DNA from 4 places in the Serratia sp. TSA_7 genome. Region 3 is predicted to be linked to each of the others. Evidence: predicted binding sites of a transcription regulator. Region 3 holds the regulator's gene; each other region holds the start of a gene.

Region 1 (5,271 bases), on a different contig from region 3:
ATCGCTACATTTTTCTTTGAGCAAGGGGATATGATTTATGGTTAAAGTAATTAATATAATTATGGTGGATTGGTTTTTAATTATTAATAATTAAACTGAATGATTTATATGGATATATAAAATATTTTATGAGTAATTAAATTGTTTTAATCATGCTTATCTATTTAAAATATAAAAGACATTATTCATGCCAGTAGTAGGTGAAAGAGTGACTTTTCTGATGTGGCGATTTTGCCCGTTATCCGTAGCCCGAGATGCACTCCTATCACCCCGAGCTGTAATGCAGCAAGAAAATAAGGCCCAGATCCTTAATCTGCTTCCCCAATCCTCTCCAGCGCATCCACCACCAAATCCCAGAACCTGTCTTGATCCAGCGTTACCGCGACCTGCGTGTGGCAGTCCGGCGGCGGCGGGGCGCGAAAATCGGCCACGGTCATGCCCAGCGTCAGGGTACCGGTCAGTTCGATATCCACCGGCACCTTACGCACCGTCATCACTTCAGGGTCGATCACGTAGGCGACCGCGCAAGGGTCATGTACCGGCGGTGCGCTAAATCCCTGCGCCTGTTGGTACATCTTGCCGAAGAACGCGAGCAGCTCGCCGACGAATTTCGCCGGCCCGGTACCTATGGCGGCAATGCGTTCGCACACCTCCGGCGTGGCGAGCGCCTGATGGGTCAGGTCCAGCCCGACCATGGTCAGCGGCCACTTTTCATTAAACACGATGTGCGCCGCTTCAGGGTCTATCTTGATATTGAATTCCGCCACCGCGCTCCAGTTGCCCACGTGATAGCCGCCGCCCATCAGCACCACTTCCTTTACCCGCTCGGCGATGCGCGGTTCTTTGCGCACCGCCATGGCAATGTTGGTCAGGCCGCCGGTCGGCACCAGCGTCACGCTACCCGGCGGATGCGCCATCAGCGTATCGATGATCAAGTCCACCGCATGGCGTGGCTCCAGCGTCAGGGTCGGTTCCGGCAGCGCCGGGCCGTCAAGGCCGGACTCACCGTGAATATCGGGCGCTACCTCAATCTGCCGCACCAGCGGGCGCGGGCAGCCGGCGGCAAAGGGGACGCCGGTGATATTGGCGATACGCGCGACGGCCAGCGCGTTGCGGGTGACCTTATCCAGCGTCTGGTTGCCGACCACGGTGGTCACCGCCAGCAGTTCGATCTGCGGGTTGCCCCAGGCCAGCAGTAAGGCGATGGCGTCGTCATGCCCAGGGTCGCAATCCAGTATGATTTTTTTCATTTTTATTCCCGATGCAGAGGAGAGGTGCCCGCAGCATAGCGCAGCGTTGCAGAGCGGAGTAATGCCGATGGTGCTTTTGTTAATCGCATCAAAGCATTGCCAATGTTGCGGTGTAATTAAACGTAAATCCCCTCGCCGGCGCTTTACCCTGGAGTGGAGTCCATGGTTTACATTGCTGCTTAGTGCAACACAGAAAAGGGGGGAAATCATGACAAAGAACGGATGGGCGCTGGCTGCCGTGCTGGCGGCAATGGGATTATGGACGCTGCTGGCCTGGGGCGTCTCCGGCGTGCTGGCCTGGTTACCTGCACTGGTGGGCTTGGCGGAGAACGGCTCGGCGCAGTTGGCACCCCAGTTTACCGGCTTGCTCAGCCTGGTGCCGCAGGCGCTGCTGGAGGGCTGGTTGCCGATGCTGCAAGAACTGGGGCGCTGGCTGGCCGGCTCTTTCCCGTTGTTGCTCACCTGGGCGGGCTACGCCGTTTGGTTAATCTGGGGGCTGGGCATGCTGGCGCTGTTGCTGCTTGGCGCTCTGGCGCGCCGTTTTCTGCTCAGCGGTAGCCCTGATAGACTTCCGCCACGCGCTTGAAGTACTCCGTCAGGTAATCGATGCACACCTGCACCTTAAGCGGCAGCTTGTCTTTCTCGGTGTACAGGGCGTATACCGGGCGAGGATCCGAGTGATAGCTTTTGAACAGGATCTCGATCTCGCCGCGTTTGATCTCTTCGATCACCCACATCAGCGGTGCGTAGGCGATGCCGGCCCCGGCTTTCAGCCAGCGGATCATGGTTTGCGAATCGTTGGTGACAAAGCGCCCTTGCGGCGAGATGCGCGTGGTGATGCCTTCGGGGGCTATCAGTTCGAATTCGCTGTCCGGCCGCACGCTGTATTCCAGCCAGGAAAAGTTGACCATGTCGCTGGGTTTCTGCGGCGTGCCGTGCTGGCTGAGGTAACTTTTAGCGGCGCATATCACCATCGGCATTGAACCGAGGCGTTTGGAGAACAGGCTGGAATCTTGCAGCGCGCCGGTGCGGATCACCACGTCCAGCCCGTCGGCAATCAGGTCCGGCGCCGGAATACCGGTCACCAGGTTCACCGTCAGACCGGGATATTCCTTCAGCATATCGGCAGTCATGGTCGCCAGCACGTTTTGCGCCATGGTGGACGAACTGCCGATGCGCAGCGTGCCGGTCGGCGTATTGTTAAACGCGTACAGCTGCTCGTGCACCTCGCTCACTTCCTGCAGCATGCGGCGGCAGCCCTGATAGTAAATTTTCCCGGCTTCCGTCAGGCCAATGCGGCGCGTGCTGCGGTTGAGCAGCTTGACCTGCAGCTCATTCTCCAGTTTGGAGACGGTCTGGCTGATAGATGAAACGCTCATATCAAGCTGGCGCGCAGCCGCCGTAAACGACCCGCATTCAACGACTTTTGCGAACACCGACATCCGTTTTAGTCTTTCCATTATTCACTCTGGCTTAAAAGTGATTTAGATCACAGATTGTTGATAGGTTGATAGTAAGCACGCTAATATAAACCGGTCGGGTGGAAAGACCTTACCAACGCGTGAGTGCGGTCGGCAGAGCAGCTTTGGCCGATCCCTCCGATATCCTCGCAATCCCTATCGCGGATGTATGCCCCTGAGTTTATCCTTTTTTCAGGTTCCTGACCTGTCTGGGCCGAAATTTGTGGTGCGCGTCAGCTAACATGTAAAGAGAATGTGAATGAGAAGAAAGGGTAACGCCCGGTGCAGTGAACAATAAGGAAAAATGGATGAGTTTGCTTCCGGTTATGGTCATCTTCGGACTGTCGTTTCCCCCGGTATTTTTTGAGTTGCTGGTATCGCTGGCGCTGTTTTTCTTGCTGCGCCGCCTGCTGCAACCCACCGGGATTTACGATTTTGTCTGGCATCCGGCGCTGTTTAATACCGCGCTGTATTGCTGTCTGTTCTATCTGATTTCACGTCTTTTCGTTTGAGGTCGCTGTGAAAAATTTCTCAATAAAAATAGTTCGAATCGCGATCACTTTGTTTCTGGTCCTGTTAGCGATCGTCGCCATATTCAAAGCCTGGGTGTTCTACACCGAATCCCCCTGGACGCGTGACGCCAAGTTTACCGCCGACGTAGTGGCGATAGCGCCGGACGTCACCGGCCTGCTGACCGATGTACCGGTGGTGGATAACCAACTGGTGAAAAAAGGACAGGTGCTATTTGTTATCGACCGGCCGCGCTATGAGCAGGCCTTGGCGGAAGCCAGCGCCGACGTTGCCTATTACCAGACGCTGGCGGCGGAGAAAAAACGTGAAGCCGGCCGCCGGGTGCGTTTGGGCGTGCAGGCGATGTCGCAAGAAGAGATCGATCAGGCCAACAACGTGCTGCAAACCGTGCAGCATCAGTTGGCGAAAGCCGTGGCGACCCGCGAGCTGGCGCAGCTGGATCTGGAACGTACCACGGTGCGTGCGCCGGCCGACGGCTGGGTCACCAACCTGAACGTCCACAGCGGCGAATACATCACCCGCGGCTCGGTCGCCGTGGCGCTGGTGAAGAAAAACACCTTCTACATTCTGGCCTATCTGGAAGAAACCAAGCTGAATGGCCTGAACAAGGGCGACCGTGTGGAAATCACCCCGCTGGGCAGCAACCGCATCATGCACGGCACCGTCGATAGCGTGGCCGCCGCCGTGAACAACAGCAGCAGCACCGTGAACAGCAAAGGGTTGGCGTCTATCGACAGCAACCTGGAGTGGGTGCGCCTGGCGCAGCGCGTACCGGTTAAAATCCTGCTGGACGACAAAGACCAGTTGCATCCGTACCCGGCCGGCACCACCGCGACCGTGGTGATCACCGGCAAGAACGATCGCAAGGCCGACAGCGGCTCGCCTTTTGTTCGCCTGATGCATCGGCTACGTGAGTTTGGCTAATGAATAGCCCAACGTTTATTCGGCTGAGATTCGCTTTCAAGCTCAGCTTCGCGATTGTGTTTGCCCTGTTTGTCGGTTTCCACCTCAATTTGGAAACCCCGCGCTGGTCGGCGATGACCGCCGCCATCGTAGCCGCCGGCCCGGCCTTTGCGGCGGGCGGCGAGCCGTTCTCCGGCGCTATTCGCCACCGCGGCTGGTTGCGTATTATCGGTACCTTTATCGGCTGTTTCGTCGGCCTGGTGATTATTGTCTCCACCGCACGCGCACCGGTGGTGATGCTGTTGTTGTGCTGCATCTGGGCCGGGTTTTGTACCTGGATCTCTTCGCTGATCAAGGTTGAAAACTCCTACGCCTGGGGGCTTGCCGGGTATACCGCGCTGATCATCATCGTGACGACCTCCACCAGTGAAACCAACCTGCTGGAAGCGCCGCAGTTCGCCGTGGAGCGTTGCAGCGAGATTGTGCTGGGGATCGTCAGCGCGGTGCTGGCGGACCTGCTGTTCTCGCCGCGTTCGATCAAACTGGATATCGACCGGGCGGTAGACAAGCTGCTGGTGGATCAGTATTTGCTGATGCAGATGTGCGTCAGTAACGCCGAGAAAGAAGACATTGACCGCGCCTGGAGCAATCTGGTCAAAAGCACGACCGCGCTGAACGGCATGCGCAGCAACCTGATGATGGAGTCATCACGCTGGCAGAAGGTCAACCGGCGCGTGCGGGCGCTGCATACTCTGTCGCTGACGCTGATTACTCAGGCTTGCGAGACCTATCTTATCCTGCTCAATCACCCGGATGCGGTGAAGGACAATATCCGCGAACTGCTGATGGTGCCGGCGCAAACGCCGCAGGAGATCCACAAGCGCATGAAGTTGCTGCGCCAGGTGCTGACCACCAACCGCACCGACGAGACGCTGCTGACCATCACCAGTTGGGTCGGCGCGGCCACGCGTTACCTGCTGTTGGCCAAAGGCGTGCATACCAACAGCAGCATCAACGCAGTGGAAGAAGATGTGCTGAGCAGTGAAGTGGTGGTCAGACCGACCTCGGCGGAAGGGCATCACGCCATGATTAACGGCCTGCGCACCTTTGTGGCGACGACGTTTGGC
Region 2 (5,271 bases), on a different contig from region 3:
AATGACCAAGTGGTTTAACACCAACTACCACTACATGGTGCCTGAATTCCAGAAGGGCCAGCAGTTCAAACTGGGTTGGACTCAATTGCTGGATGAAGTTGACGAAGCGCTGGCGCTGGGCCACAAAATCAAGCCTGTGCTGCTGGGGCCGGTCACTTACCTGTGGTTGGGCAAAGTGAAGGGTGAGCAGTTTGATCGACTGTCGTTGCTGAAGGACATTCTGCCGGTTTACCGGCAGGTTCTGGCCGAACTGGCGAAGCGCGGCGTAGAGTGGGTGCAGATCGACGAGCCTGCACTGGTGCTGGAGCTGCCGCAGGCATGGCTCGACGCTTTCAAACCGGCTTACGACGCGTTGCAGGGCCAGGTAAAACTGCTGCTGACCACCTATTTCGACAGCGTTGGCCACAACCTCGACACTATCCGCGCATTGCCGGTACAGGGTCTGCATGTCGATCTGGTGGCCGGTCACGACGATATAGCCGTATTGCACAAGGCATTGCCAAAAGAGTGGTTGCTGTCGCTGGGCGTCATCAATGGCCGTAACGTCTGGCGTGCCGACCTGAGCCGTTGGTTCGACCGCCTGCAACCGCTGGTTAACAGCCGTCCACTGTGGATTGGCACCTCTTGTTCCCTGCTGCACAGCCCCATCGATCTGAGCGTGGAAACCCGCCTGGATGAAGAGGTGAAGAGCTGGTTCGCCTTCGCTCTGCAAAAATGCGCCGAAGTGGCTTTGCTAAGCGCAGCGCTGAACGCGCCTGGGGCAGAAAAGCAGGCAGAGCTGGACGCATACAGCGCGCCAATCCGCGCTCGTCGTCAGTCCAGCCGCGTACATAATGCGCAGGTAGGCCAGCGTCTGGCCGCCATTACCGCACAAGACAGCGAGCGCCACAGCCCTTACGCTCAGCGCGCTCAGGCGCAACGCGATCGCTTCAACCTGCCGGCCTGGCCGACCACCACTATCGGCTCATTCCCGCAGACCACCGAAATCCGCGGCCTGCGCCTGGATTTCAAACAGGGGCGTCTGGACGGCAACAATTACCGAACCAGCATTAGCGAGCACATCAAACAGGCGATCGTTGAACAAGAACGTCTGGGCCTGGACGTGCTGGTGCACGGCGAAGCCGAGCGTAATGACATGGTGGAATACTTCGGCGAGAACCTCGACGGCTTCGTCTTCACCCAAAATGGCTGGGTACAGAGCTACGGTTCCCGCTGCGTAAAACCGCCAGTCATCATTGGCGACATCAGCCGCCCTGAAGCCATTACCGTGGAGTGGGCGAAGTATGCGCAATCGCTGACCGACAAGCCGGTAAAAGGCATGTTGACCGGGCCGGTGACCATCCTTTGCTGGTCGTTCCCGCGTGAAGACGTAACCCGTGAAGTGATCGCCAAGCAGATCGCCCTGGCGCTGCGCGACGAAGTGGAAGATCTGGAAAAAGCCGGTATCGGCATCATCCAGATTGACGAACCGGCACTGCGTGAAGGGTTGCCGCTGCGTCAATCCGACTGGGCCGCTTACCTGGACTGGGCAGTGGATGCCTTCAAACTGAACGCCGCCGTGGCGCAGGACGATACGCAGATCCACACCCACATGTGTTACTGCGAATTCAACGACATCATGGATTCCATCGCGGCGCTGGATGCCGACGTGATCACCATCGAAACCTCGCGTTCCGATATGGATCTGCTGGAAGCCTTCAAAGAGTTCGAGTATCCAAACGAAATTGGTCCTGGCGTGTACGACATCCACTCGCCAAACGTGCCAAGCGTGGAATGGATCGAAGCGCTGCTGCGTAAAGCGGCGCAGAACATCCCGGCGGAGCGCCTGTGGGTTAACCCGGATTGCGGTCTGAAAACCCGCGGCTGGCCGGAAACCCGTCAGTCGCTGGCCAACATGGTGTTGGCGGCTCAGCGCCTGCGCGAGCAGCAAGCCTGATCGGAGTGCGTTGCCCGGCCGTTGAGGCCGGCGTGCAATCAATAAGGTTCTGGTGTGATTATTTTGGGCGCTTCGGCGCCCTTTTTTACATTGCAGGCGGCCACCGGTGAAGGCAGCCGCGAGGGGAAGGGTTATTTGACGCCGACCACGCCGTGTTGAGCGAACCATGTCAGCATGCGTTGCCAGCCGTCCGTCGCCGCTTCGGCATCGTAACTTGGGCGATAATCTGCATTGAAAGCATGACCCGCTTCGGGGTAGACCACGATCTCGGCATCGGCGTTAGCTGCGCGAATCGCCTGACGCATGGTCTCCACCGTTTCCAGTGGAATTCCGCTGTCCTGGCCGCCGTATAATCCCAGCACCGGCGCAGACAGCTGCGTAGCCACATCGACCGGGTGTTTCGGCGAGTTTAGCGTTTTTTCGCCCACTAACTTGCCGTACCAGGCTACCGCTGCCTTCAGTTGCGGGTTATGCGCGGCATACAGCCAGGTAATACGGCCGCCCCAGCAAAAACCGGTAATCGCCAGCTTGCTGGCGTCGCCGCCGTGGCGGCTGGCCCAATGGGCTGCGTGGTCGAGATCGGCCAACACCTGACGGTCCGGCACCTTGCTCACCAGCTTTTGCAAGATGTCGCCAATCTCCTGGTAATCTTTGGCATCGCCCTGTCGGAAGTACAACTCTGGCGCTATCGCCAGGTAGCCCTGTTTCGCCAGGCGGCGACACAGATCCTGAATATGCTCGTGAACGCCAAAAATCTCTTGTACCACCAGCACCACGGGGAAGGGGCCGTTGTGGTTCGCTGGTTTGGCAATATAGGCCGGCAGGTTGTCACCCTGCGAGGGAATGGTGGTTTCCCCGGCATGAATGCCCTGTTCGTCGGTAAATACAGTAGAAGCGGCCAACGGCGTTACGGCCGGGGCGAATCCCCCCTGAGCCTGTTTTAATGTCATCACATGGTCGGTTTTCATTGCGGTCTCCGTGCAATAGAAAAAAGCGCTGAGAATAACTATAGGAAAGATTACCCGTTATTGGCACCCGGTTGAGCATTTTCGGTCAAGTCTGTAAAAAACGATTAATTATCTGGCTTTAGCGCATTTTTGTTATCTTTTTATCAGGATATTGCGCATTTTGGCCTGCATTAGCGCCATAAGGTACGTTAGCCCCATTTTTTGTTGCTAAGTCGCCGATAAAATAAGGCTATTTTTCGGTGGCGACATAAGTGGCCTCGTGGTGGGAAAAGGGGCCTGTCGCCAAGAGGAACGGCGGTAAACGGCGGGCTGTTTTGTCGGCTAGACTTGTGGCAAGTGCGGCGTTTACAGCGTCTTTGGGCTATTTAATGTGACTTTTGTCACAAAAATTATGTAGATTTATCTTTGTTTCTTTATTCATGGTGATGGCCATCACGAAATTGGATGGCGATTTTCAGTAGAGTACTTTTTTGTTCCTCCCAATAAACATGATCTATGAGGAGTCTCGTATGTCTCAATCTGATGTTTTTCATCTCGGCCTCACTAAAAACGATTTACAAGGGGCCCAGCTTGCCATCGTTCCGGGCGATCCGCAGCGCGTAGAGAAAATTGCCAAGCTGATGGAAAATCCGGTGCACCTGGCTTCCCATCGTGAATTTACTACCTGGCGCGCAGAGCTGGACGGCAAGGCGGTGATCGTCTGCTCCACCGGCATCGGCGGCCCGTCTACCTCTATCGCCGTTGAAGAATTGGCGCAACTGGGGATCCGTACCTTCCTGCGTATCGGCACCACCGGGGCTATTCAGTCGAACATCAACGTCGGCGACGTGCTGGTCACTACCGCGGCGGTTCGCCTTGACGGCGCCAGCCTGCACTTTGCGCCGATGGAATTCCCGGCCGTGGCCGACTTTGCCTGCACCACCGCACTGGTCGAGGCCGCCAAGGCCAGCGGCGCCACCACGCATATTGGCGTGACCGCGTCTTCTGATACCTTCTATCCGGGCCAGGAACGTTACGATACCTATTCCGGCCGCGTCGTCAGCCGCTTTAAGGGCTCGATGGCAGAATGGCAGGCGATGGGCGTGATGAACTATGAAATGGAATCCGCCACTCTGCTGACCATGTGCGCAAGCCAGGGCCTGCGTGCCGGTATGGTTGCCGGCGTGATCGTCAACCGCACCCAGCAGGAAATTCCAAACGCAGAAACCATGAAAAACACCGAAAGCAAAGCGGTACAGATTGTGGTTGAAGCGGCACGCCGCCTGCTGTAATCGCCTCCCCCTTCAACGGGCCGCCAACGCGGTCCGTTTTTCCATTCAGCCTTAATCTGTTACGGTTATATCCACGCCTTGCAAACTGCGGCTGGCCGCAACGTGAAAGCCAGGGTGTATATAGCCATCAGCGCCATCCTTTCGGCCGCCTCTTTATCCGTTGATTTCGGTTTTGCCGTTCAGGTTGCGCCTTTTAGACAATAACCACGAGGACGTCTATGACCGCCCAGATTCTGCTTCATCCTTCACTTGCTCCGCTTGATGGCGGCATTAATTTCCGCGATCTAGGCGGCAACGGCGTCGTCGGTGGTCGCCGCATCAAACGCGGTCTGTTGTTCCGTTCCGGCTCGCTGAATTGCCTGACGGAAAACGACTGCACCTTCCTGGCCGGCGTGCCGGTGCGCTCGGTGCTGGACTACCGTGACGCCGACGAAGTGCAGGACAAGCCTGATATTCTGTGGCGTGGCGCCGATTACCATCATGTTCCGGCCAACCCATTGAGCAGTGGGGTTAACGCTAACCTGGAAAAGCTGACCAGCCAGACGTTGGCCGGTTTCGACGCACAGGCGTTTATGCAGGAGCTGTATCGCCGGCTGCCGTTCGGCAATCCTGCGTATAAACGGCTGACCCAACTGCTGCTTACCCCCGATAGCGGCGCTATCGTCCAGCATTGCGCGGTGGGTAAGGATCGCACCGGGGTGGGGGCGGCACTGGTGTTGTTTGCCCTGGGGGCTGACGAGGCGACGGTGGTTGAAGATTACCTGCTGACCGAAACCACGCTGGCGACCTTCCGCGAGCACATGCTGGATCAACTGTCGATTCGCCTGAACGCCTCGGCGCTGGGGCAGTTCACCTACGTGCTAAGCGTCCGCGAAGAGTTCCTGATGACCGCCCTGAGCGGTATTCGCACTCAATACGGTTCCACCGATCGCTGGCTGGAGGCAGAATACGGCCTGGGCCCAAGTCAGCGTGAAACGCTGCAGGCGTTCTACCTCGAGTAAACCGCGACATGTTTAGTCGGGGTTTAACCTGCCCCGGTCGGCATTGCGTATCCTTGGCACAGGAAACCCCGTATCAGGAGCCCGTATTGAGCCTC
Region 3 (5,271 bases):
GTCAGCTGGCGCTGGAAGGGGTGCAGTTCCATCCGGAGAGCATCCTCAGCGAGCAGGGTCACCAACTGCTGGATAATTTCCTTAAAAGTTAATCAGTTAGTTTTTTTTTGCCGACGAAGACGATTTGCGTTTGCCCTTTATTGGTTTTTTATGCATATTTTGTGATTATATTTTCACTTGATGGCAGTGAAAATACCGAATCACTTTTAGGGCGGACCCCATAATGACCGAAAAATACCCAGTAAGCCGCAGCACTTTTGATCAGGTTATCTTGCCTGTTTATGCACCTGCCCAGTTTGTCCCGGTGAAGGGCAAAGGCAGCCGCGTATGGGACCAGCAGGGGAAAGAGTACATCGATTTCTCCGGCGGCATTGCGGTCACGGCGTTAGGGCACTGCCATCCAGTCTTGGTTGAAGCGCTGAAGCAGCAGGGTGAAACCTTGTGGCATACCAGCAACGTCTTCACCAACGAACCGGCGCTGCGGTTGGCCGGCAAACTGATTGATGCCACCTTCGCCGATCGGGTATTTTTCGCCAACTCAGGCGCGGAAGCCAATGAAGCGGCCTTCAAGCTGGCGCGTCACTACGCCATTAGCCGCCACAGTCCGTATAAAACCAAAATCATCGCGTTTTATAACGCCTTTCACGGCCGTACGCTGTTCACCGTTTCGGTGGGCGGGCAGGCCAAATATTCCGATGGTTTTGGCCCAAAACCGGCGGATATCGTGCACGTGCCGTTCAACGATCTGGCAGCGGTAAAAGCGGTGATGGACGATCACACCTGTGCGGTGGTGATGGAGCCGATCCAGGGCGAAGGCGGGATCACCCCGGTGGACGCCGAATTCCTCAAAGGCGTGCGTGAATTGTGCGATAAGCACCAGGCGCTGCTGGTGTTCGACGAAGTGCAAAGCGGTATGGGCCGCAGCGGCAAGCTGTTCGCCTATATGCATTATGGCGTGACGCCGGATATTCTCACCACCGCCAAAGCGCTGGGCGGCGGTTTCCCGGTCAGCGCCATGTTGACCACCGAAGAAATTGCCTCGGTGATGCAGGTGGGCACGCATGGCACCACTTACGGCGGTAATCCGCTGGCCTGTGCGGTGGCGGAAGCGGCGCTGGACGTGATCAATACCTCGGAAGTGCTGAATGGCATCGAACAACGTCATCATCTGTACGTGCAGGCTTTGCGGAATATCGGCGAGAAATACGGTATTTTCAGCGACATTCGCGGTATGGGCCTGCTGATTGGCGCAGAACTGACTCCACAGTATCAGGGTAAGGCGCGTGATTTCCTCACCGCCGCCGCCGCGCGTGGGCTGATGATCCTCAACGCCGGCCCTAATGTGATCCGCTTTGCGCCTTCTCTGGTTGTGGAGCTGAAAGACATCGACGATGGCATGGCGCTGTTTGAGCTGGCGGTGCAGGACGTGATTAACGCTTAATCTTATCTCGGGATGACAAGGGGCGCCGCAGGACGCCCTTATTGATCGCGCAGTTTACGTTTCAGCCAGATGCCGTGATGCGGGCGCTGGCGCCAGGCCAGCGACGAAATGGTGTGCATGACGCTCAGGTGGGACAGAATGCGGCGCAGGTGGCGCTCCATTTCGGTAACCGGCATTTCCGGGTGCAAATCCGGTGGCTGCATGATGCTGTTGCCGCTGCTTGGCCCGTCATACTCCAGCCGCTGCTGGCAGCTTTGCAGCGCTATCTCGCAGGTTTGCAGATACTCCTGCGCCAGCTTGGGCGTCAGCATATAGTGCTCGCGCGCCAGAATGGTCATCGCGTTCAGGTGTTCGACAATAAACTGACTGTGCGTTACCCACAGGCGCATATCCGCCAGATAGCTGGATTCAAACCCCGGCTCCTGCATTGCCTGATTCAATGAGGTGAACAGCGCGTTGTGCGCTTGGTTCACCTGCATGCGCGCATAGGCCAACGCGCTGGGATCGGGTTCCTGCTCTTCCAGCAGCAGGCGCAGTGCCTGTTGATCTTTCTCCAGCGCCTGATGGGCGTTCTTGCGCAGCAGGCCGCTTTGCCACTGTGGCCACAGCCAGATGGTGCCACCGAACACCAATACGCAGCCGATCAGGGTGTCTATAAGGCGAGGGATCAGGAAATGTGTGCCGTTCAGCGCCAGCAGTTGCAGGGTATAGACCGCCGTCACCGTAAAGCCAATCACCGCCAGCCCGTAGTTTTTACGCGAAACCAGATAGGCCGCCAGCGTAATGACCAGCATCACGCTCAGGGTCGCGCCCTCGGGCATTTGCAACTGCAGCAACCCGGCGGCGATCACCAGCCCGGCCAACGTGCCGAGCGCACGGTGCTGGATGCGAACCCGGGTGGCGTTGTAGCCGTTCTGGCTCACCAGCATGACGGTCAGCAGGATCCAATAAGGTTTTGGCAGATTGAAAATCATCCCCAGGCTGCTGCCTGCCGCCAACATCACTCCTAACCGTGCCGCATTGCGCAGGGCGTTGGATTTGAACGACAGGTAGCTGAACAGCGCCGGCCAGAACGGCAGGCGGTTTTGATTGGCCATCAGGTCGCGACGGTATAACGGATGCTGGGTGCGCAGCAGGCGAGCGATACGGCTGAAGTGGTAGTAACAGAATTGGCCCACCGGATTGTCGGGGTGCTGTGCGGCCACTTTTTCCAGTGCCGCCAGCTCGTTGACCATGCTGAAGCGCTGAGAGTATTGATGATAGAGAATATCGTGCGCCACCGTGCGCAGCCGGCCGGCAATCACCTGCGCATTGCGGCGGATAATCGCTTCGGCCTGGCTCTGCTCCACCAGTTTTTGCACTTCTTCCGGCAGGTGCAGGCTGACGGTAATGTGTTCTTGTAAATCCAGCGCGACCTGAAAGGTTCGCTGCAGGCGTTTTTGCTCGAGATTATTGGCGTGCGGCAAAAAGTTGAGCTGCTGATACAGCAGGCTGATCAGGTCCATCACTTTTTGCTGGCGCACCAGCAGTGGCGGTAACGCGGTTTGCGGATCGGTATGTTGGGTTAACAGGGAATACTTGGCTTCGAAGTAGTCCGCCAGTTCCAGATAAAGCTGGCTCAACGATTCGCGCATCGGCTGTTCTTTCCACAGCTTGAACCAGAACCAGGTGAACAGGCCGTACCAGGCGGTACCCACCACATACAGTAAGGGGGCGTACCACAGCGGCACCGTGCCGGCCATGCTGAGTGAAAAGATGGCGGCGATCAACGCGGCGGGGAGCAGGCGGGCATGTAACGGGCTGATCTCGCCGCTGACGCCGAGCAGCAGAGCCAGGCCGAGCATCAACGCCGGCAGCGGCAATTGCCACAACAACGCCTGCTGCAGCAACAGGCTGCTGAGTGCAAACAGTGAGCCGCCGACGATCAGGCGTTTGAAAAAACGTTTGTGGGGCGTGTCCAGCCCGGCGATGTTACAGCAGGCGGGAACCAGGGAAAACAGCAGGCCGAGTTGCAGGTGGCCGATCAGCAGGCCAAAGAGCACCGGCAGACACAGCACCAGCGTTTGCCGCAGTGCGTAATTGACTTCCGGGTGGTAAATCAGTCGACGCCACATGATCGGTCGGGGCATAAAAAAACGGCGCGAATCATCGCGCCGTTTTTTCAGTGATTAACGTGTGCCGTAAACGACAATGGTTTTGCCGTGGGCGGAGATCAGGTTTTGATCCTCCAGCATTTTCAGAATGCGGCCGACGGTTTCACGTGAACAACCGACGATCTGACCAATTTCCTGGCGGGTGATTTTGATCTGCATGCCGTCTGGGTGGGTCATGGCATCGGGCTGTTTCGCCAGGTTCAGCAGCGTTTGCGCGATGCGACCGGTAACGTCCAGGAAGGCGAGGTTACCCACTTTTTCTGAGGTCACTTGCAGGCGGCTTGCCATCTGCGCTGACAGGCGCATCAGGATATCCGGGTTGACCTGAATCAGTTGGCGGAATTTCTTGTAAGAAATCTCAGCCACTTCACAGGCGGTTTTCGCCCTGACCCAGGCGCTACGCTCCTGGCCTTCTTCAAACAATCCAAGCTCGCCGATGAAATCCCCCTGGTTAAGGTAGGACAGGATCATCTCTTTACCCTCTTCATCTTTAATCAGCACCGCGACGGAGCCTTTTACGATGTAGTAAAGCGTTTCGGCTTTTTCACCTTGGTGAATCAGCGTACTTTTGGATGGATATTTGTGGATATGGCAATGAGACAGGAACCATTCGAGTGTAGGGTCTGTTTGCGGTTTGCCGAGAACCATTCGCTGTTATCCTCTGTTGTTATCGCTGCCTTGTGTCACAGGGGTCAGAGTTCCCTGTAAAACGTGCTGTCGCCGTTGTTTTAAGGGTGGCTGGCAGCAGGTTTTGAGGCGTGTCATAAATATACGCTGTCGCTCTAGCATATTAACTTGCCGGGAGAGCTGCAAGCTACATTCTATTAACATACCGGTAAAGGAGCCTTTCTCTGGGAGTTTCCCTGAAATCAGTGTCCCGGAAAGATTTATTGCGGCTCTGTTTGTAGCACAGAGTGAGGCGGGTGTCTCGTGTTGTCTTGCTCGCACATGACCAGCATCAGGTTCCGTTGCCAGTTTCTATGCGAAAGCGTACTCTGATTTTAAGAAATTAATCGGAGTGACCAATATGCAGGCAAGAGTTAAGTGGGTGGAAGGGTTGACGTTTCTGGGGGAATCCGCGTCTGGCCATCAGGTGTTGATGGACGGCAACGCCGGCGATAAAGCCCCCAGCCCGATGGAAATGGTGCTGATGTCGGTGGGGGGATGCAGCGCTATCGACGTGGTGTCGATCCTGAAAAAAGGGCGTAATGACGTGCGTGATTGCGAGGTGAAATTGACCTCCGAACGGCGTGAAGAAGTGCCGCGCGTCTTTACCCATATCAACCTGCATTTTATCGTGACCGGCAAAGATCTGACCGACAATATCGTTGAACGTGCGGTGAACCTCTCCGCCGAGAAATACTGCTCGGTGTCGTTGATGCTGAACAAGGCTGCCAGCGTGACTCACAGCTTTGAAATCCGCGACGTAGCGTAACGCGTAAGAATAAAGGGGCGCGGCCAACTGCCGCGCTCCGACCCATTACCCGATTTTTTTGCCTTCCAGCAGTTGCTGCACCAGCGGCGCCATGATCAGCTCCATCGCCAGCCCCATTTTGCCGCCCGGCACCACCAGCGTATTGATGTGCGAGATAAAAGAGCCTTGCAGCATCGCCAGCAGGTAAGGGAAATCGATCTGATCCAGCCCGCGGAAGTGAATCACCACGAAGCTTTCATCCA
Region 4 (5,271 bases), on a different contig from region 3:
AACGAACCAGGTAAATATACGGGCAGCTTAAAATAATAAAATTAAGCTTCTACACTCGCTTTACGATAAATAAAAGACATGCATTCCAGATTTTATGCTTACGGGGAAAAATGCAGATAGTGAACGATATTTGAGGAGTGTATGTCAGAATTTCAACAGAACATTTTACTCTGCACTATAACGGAGACAAAAAAGGCGGGAATGCTCCCGCCTTTTGACTGCCTAAGCAGAGTTAAACGATACCCTGGCTACGCAGATAGTCTTCGTAGTTGCCGGTAAAGTCGATAACCTTGGTCGGCGTCATTTCCAGCACGCGCGTCGCCAGCGAACTGACGAACTCACGGTCGTGGGAGACGAAGATCAACGTACCTTCGTACATTTCCAGCGCCATGTTCAGCGATTCGATGGATTCCATATCCAGGTGGTTGGTTGGTTCATCCATAACCAGGATATTAGGGCGCTGCATCATCAGCTTGCCGAACAGCATACGGCCCTTTTCACCACCAGACAGCACCTTAACTTTCTTCTTGATGTCATCCTGGCTGAACAGCAAACGGCCCAGCACGCTGCGCACCGCTTGCTCGTCGTCTTTTTCCTGCTTCCACTGGCTCATCCAGTCGAATACCGTCAGGGTGTCATCGAACTCGTATTCGTGATCCTGAGCGTAGTAGCCGATCTTGGCGTTTTCGGACCACTTCACGCTGCCGCTGTCCGGCAGAGCGTCGCCCACCAGCGTTTTCAGCAGCGTGGATTTACCGATACCGTTCGGGCCCAGTACCGCCACTTTCTCGCCCACTTCAACCATCAGATTGAACTTGCTGAACAGCGGGCCGTTATCGAAGCCTTTGGTCAGCGCTTCCACTTCCAGCGCGTTACGGAACAGTTTCTTGTCCTGATCAAAACGGATGAACGGGTTCTGACGGCTTGAGGCCTTCACTTCTTCCAGTTGGATCTTGTCGATCTGGCGGGCGCGAGAGGTCGCCTGCTTGGATTTGGAGGCGTTGGCGCTGAAGCGGCTCACGAACGATTGCAGTTCGTTAATCTGTGCCTTCTTCTTGGCGTTGTCCGCAACCAGACGCTCGCGCGCCTGAGTGGCCGCAGTCATGTATTCGTCGTAGTTGCCCGGATAAACGCGCAGCTCGCCGTAGTCCAGATCCGCCATGTGAGTACAGACCATGTTCAGGAAGTGACGGTCGTGCGAAATGATGACCATGGTGCTGTTACGATCGTTCAGCACCTGCTCCAGCCAGCGAATGGTATCGATGTCCAGGTTGTTCGTCGGTTCGTCGAGCAGCAGGATTTCCGGATCGGAGAACAGCGCCTGCGCCAGCAATACGCGCAGTTTGAAGCCCGGCGCGATCTCGCTCATCGGGCCGTAATGCTGTTCAACCGGGATGCCTACGCCAAGCAGCAGTTCGCCGGCGCGCGCTTCGGCGGTGTAACCGTCCATCTCACCGTAAGCCACTTCCAGATCGGCCACTTTATAGCCGTCTTCTTCGCTCATTTCGGCCAGACCGTAAATGCGGTCACGCTCTTCCTTCACCGCCCACAGCTCGTGATGGCCCATGATGACGGTGTCCAGCACGCTGTATTGTTCGAAAGCGAACTGATCCTGACGCAGTTTGCCCAGGCGTTCGTTCGGATCGAGGAACACGTTGCCGCCGCTCGGCACCAGATCGCCACCCAGAATTTTCATAAAGGTGGATTTGCCGCAGCCGTTGGCCCCGATCAAACCGTAGCGGTTACCGCCGCCAAACTTGACGGAGATGTTTTCAAACAACGGCTTACTGCCAAACTGCATAGTGATGTTGTTAGTGCTTAACACAGCGCTCGCTCTTCATATCATTGGGAATGTGATTTGGCGCGCATTATGCCATAACGAGGATAAGAGATCGCGGGAAGTTTCGGTGACAATTTGAGCAAAGGTGCGGCGGCAGAGGATCATGCGCTTAACCCGACATGCCGGCCCATGGTTCGGCGTAATGCAAGCCCGCCCGTTGACGGAGGGATACCGGTGAAGCTATTACCGCTTGAAGGTTGCCATGGGCCGCTTCCCCAAGAAATAGAGTAATTCAGTAAATTTACTCACATGCATCCATGATTCAAAATACCAAAATATAAATGTTTAAATTTTTCTTTTCTTAGAATGTCTGCTTTCAATACAGAAACATCATCATTCCACTCTTTTTCAGAAATGGATTTGACGTCATTATTATTTAGTTTACCTAGTTGTTTCAATCCACAAGCTGCATAGAGTTTACTTTCTGGCGTTGCCTTGGGATTATTGGCTGTTCTCAGGAAAATATCAGTTGCGTTCTTGCTTTTAAGAATATCTATTACAGCAACTTCCCCTTCACTAATCTTGCCAGCAAAGCCATTCATTCCTAAAGAAAAATAACCAACCTGGGATAAGTTGGCTTCTATAGTTTCATAATGATTTTCATTTGCGTAGCCATAGAGAGGACATAACGCAGTAAAAAATAAAGTAGCAACTATAAAAATCCTTTTCATAAAGCCCACCCGCATTCACAAATCATTTACCTTATGCCAACCTAACCACATAAATAAAATCATTGCAAATAGAAAACTTATAGCCGCATTAATAACATGAATCATTAAAATCCATAAAATAGCTTGATTCATATACTCTTATTATACGAGCATCAACCATAACCTTACTTTTCTTCAACCATTTTTTTGAAACCGCCCCGCCCCCCCGAACATGCCGAATGCGGTAATCCCCCATCCGGCATCCTGACTCGTTAATCGGGGAAACAACCGTTGATATGCGAGTAAGGCGCTGCATCACCGAACAGCGGTTCGGAACTGCCATCGGCCAGAAAACCTGCCGCCAATCTGGCAGTGTGCGTCCACAGGCTTTGCGGGATCCATGAGCCGACGCTCACCCGGCGTACGCCAAGCGCGGCGAGTTGCTCCGCCGGCAAAAGACCAGGCCAGGCGATCACATTAAGCAGCAGATCGGTTTGGCCGGCAATTTCACGGATCTGTTCCGGGTCCGTCACGCCCAAAACAAACAACCCATCAGCCCCCGCCTCGTGGTAGCTCTTGGCTCGACTCAGCGTTTCACTGACTCGCATGGCGGCAGGGACCAGGCTGCGCGCATAAACGTCCGTGCGCGCATTGATATAAAGTTTAATCCCCATGCGCTCCGCGACATTACGCACCTGGGTGATTTTCTCGCACAAGATCTGCGGCGAATCCGCCCCATCCTGAATATTGATGCCCACCGCACCGGCGTCAATAAAGCGCGCCACCCGGCTTTCCAGGCTGCCTTCTTCATCCGGGTAACCACTTTCGATATCCACGCTGAGCGGCACTTTAATGACGCGCGCAATCGCCGCAATGCTCGCCAGATGCGGGGCTAACGGCAACCTGTCGCCATCGCGATAGCCCAACGACCATGCGACACCGGCGCTGGTAGTGGCGATCGCGGCGGCACCGAGGCTTTCAATCAACAATGCGCTGCCGGCGTCCCAGGCATTGGGCAGGCGTAATGGGTGTGGCTGACGGTGCAGATTGGCAAAAACGGCGGCATTATTGTGAGTGTCCATAAGGTTCTCCCGGTAAAAAACGCATTCTAACCATCATCAATTTGGATGATAATAGCCGTAAATTTCAGATATTCATTCCCTGGGAGAACGAATGGAAGAACCTTCCCTGCAACTGGTAAAAGCCTTTGTCGCCGTGGCTGAACATCAGAGCTTCGCCAGAGCGGCGCAAGCGCTGAATATGACGCCTTCTGCCGTCAGTCGCCTGGTCAAAAAGCTTGAGCAACAGGTTGATATGCTGCTTATCAACCGCACAACCCGGGCGATGTCGCTGACCGAAGCCGGCCAGCGCTACTTCACAGACTGCAGCGCCGCGCTGGAACAATTGAGAATGGCCTATGAGCGAATGCGCGATGAGCAAAGCCAGCCGCAGGGAACGTTGCGTGTCAGCACTTCGCTGTCGTTTGGCCGCCTGCACGTCGCGCCGCATCTGGCGGCTTTTATGGCGCAGTATCCCCAACTGCGAATAGACCTGCTGATGACCGATCGTTATGTCGACATTGTCGCGGAACGCGTGGCGGTCGCTATCCGCATTGGCCGGCTACCGGATTCAAGCCTGGTGGCGCGCAAGCTGCTCAACAACCGGCGGATCCTGGTCGCCTCACCGCATTATCTGCAACAGCACGGCACACCGACAACGCTTGAGGAACTGCGGCAGCACCAGTGCCTGGTTTCGACGGCGAGCCACGATGGCGATAACTGGCGCCTGTTCGGGCCCGCGGGGGAGACGGTGTTTCAGCCCAAGGGCCGAATGCGAGCGGATAATGGCGATGCGGTCAAACAATTTTGTATAGACGGCCAAGGCATCGCATTTCATTCCGCCGTGACGATGGCCGAATCGATACGTTTGGGGGAATTGGTGCAACTGCTGCCGCAATGGACAGGGAGAGAAACCGGAGTTTATTCCGTTTACCCGCCGGGGCCGGTGGGGCCGGCAGCGCGGGCGTTAATCGATTTCCTGACACTGAGATGGCAACAGGAACCTTGCCTGCAAATGCAAAAAACAGAAGTTTAAGAAAAAATCAGCGGGGCTTGGCCACGACATTCAATCGCCCCGCATTTTGCACTACTGGCGCATCAGGGCATAGGGAGCCTTGTTCGAGAGGTCTCAATATCCTGGATTACTCGTCTTCCTGCCTGCGTTCGAGAAAACACATTTGCATTCACAAAAACAATTATTCCAATAAATTAAATTCACTAAAAATATTAATCACTCCCAGGCAGGCCTAAAAAAACCATCAGACTTATCGCCTGAGCGATAGAGAGTGCCAATGTTTACGTTAAACACCCCAACAAAAAAACAACCTTAGCCTGCAGGTGATAAACCATTATCCCCTTGGATTAAGTAAATGCTTTTCCTTTACCCTCGCCTTCAGGACGAATAGCAATTTTTATTGCTACGGCAGAACCACACCACCGCATATTCCTCTCTACGATTAAAATTGTGATTCACCTCTTAAAACCCACAAGGAATCGGATTCTTTGTGTGTGTCAGGTCACTAAATCGTCAGCCAGGCATGCTTTCCACACCACCCAGATACCCATTAACATTTTGATAAAATTAAAATTAAAACCATTAATTTCATTTTCATGCCGCGAACAAACCCGTATTGCATATAGTTGTACATACAAGTATATGTAAACAAGAGATTGCAAAAATGTGATCACGGCAAACAGCATCCTTCAGGTATCACTGGTGAAA

The links. Region 3 encodes CRP, which controls carbon source genes, mostly activating them, when cyclic AMP is high. Its sites were predicted from a motif close to ATGTGANNNNNNTCACAT; they were not measured.
Region 1: aaeR (HTH-type transcriptional activator AaeR) is a predicted target of CRP. The motif match lies at 2,728-2,745, and genes of this name have one in related genera.
Region 2: udp (uridine phosphorylase) is a predicted target of CRP. The motif match lies at 3,273-3,290, and genes of this name have one in related genera.
Region 4: ACUTQW_RS02040 (ABC-F family ATPase) is a predicted target of CRP. The motif match lies at 1,852-1,869, and genes of this name have one in related genera.

What each region holds. Positions count from the first base shown of each region.
Region 1 is NZ_JBQZFU010000009.1:170,161-175,431, reverse strand. It holds gene uriH (uridine-preferring nucleoside hydrolase UriH) at 309-1,250, opposite strand; gene ACUTQW_RS22065 (hypothetical protein) at 1,459-1,836, shown strand; gene aaeR (HTH-type transcriptional activator AaeR) at 1,799-2,710, opposite strand; gene aaeX (p-hydroxybenzoic acid efflux pump operon protein AaeX) at 3,019-3,222, shown strand; gene aaeA (p-hydroxybenzoic acid efflux pump subunit AaeA) at 3,230-4,165, shown strand; gene aaeB (p-hydroxybenzoic acid efflux pump subunit AaeB) at 4,165-5,271, shown strand, end outside.
Region 2 is NZ_JBQZFU010000005.1:21,832-27,102, reverse strand. It holds gene metE (5-methyltetrahydropteroyltriglutamate--homocysteine S-methyltransferase) at 1-1,936, shown strand, start outside; gene ACUTQW_RS16740 (dienelactone hydrolase family protein) at 2,068-2,904, opposite strand; gene udp (uridine phosphorylase) at 3,414-4,175, shown strand; gene ACUTQW_RS16730 (tyrosine-protein phosphatase) at 4,394-5,176, shown strand; gene ACUTQW_RS16725 (DedA family protein) at 5,263-5,271, shown strand, end outside.
Region 3 is NZ_JBQZFU010000008.1:48,120-53,390, reverse strand. It holds gene ACUTQW_RS20635 (aminodeoxychorismate synthase component II) at 1-92, shown strand, start outside; gene argD (bifunctional acetylornithine/succinyldiaminopimelate transaminase) at 224-1,441, shown strand; gene ACUTQW_RS20625 (YccS/YhfK family putative transporter) at 1,480-3,555, opposite strand; gene crp (cAMP-activated global transcriptional regulator CRP) at 3,610-4,242, opposite strand; gene ACUTQW_RS20615 (OsmC family protein) at 4,622-5,029, shown strand; gene ACUTQW_RS20610 (phosphoribulokinase) at 5,075-5,271, opposite strand, start outside.
Region 4 is NZ_JBQZFU010000001.1:421,437-426,707, forward strand. It holds gene ACUTQW_RS02040 (ABC-F family ATPase) at 233-1,825, opposite strand; gene mchS3 (MchS3 family protein) at 2,086-2,511, opposite strand; gene ACUTQW_RS02050 (isocitrate lyase/PEP mutase family protein) at 2,763-3,572, opposite strand; gene ACUTQW_RS02055 (LysR family transcriptional regulator) at 3,664-4,584, shown strand.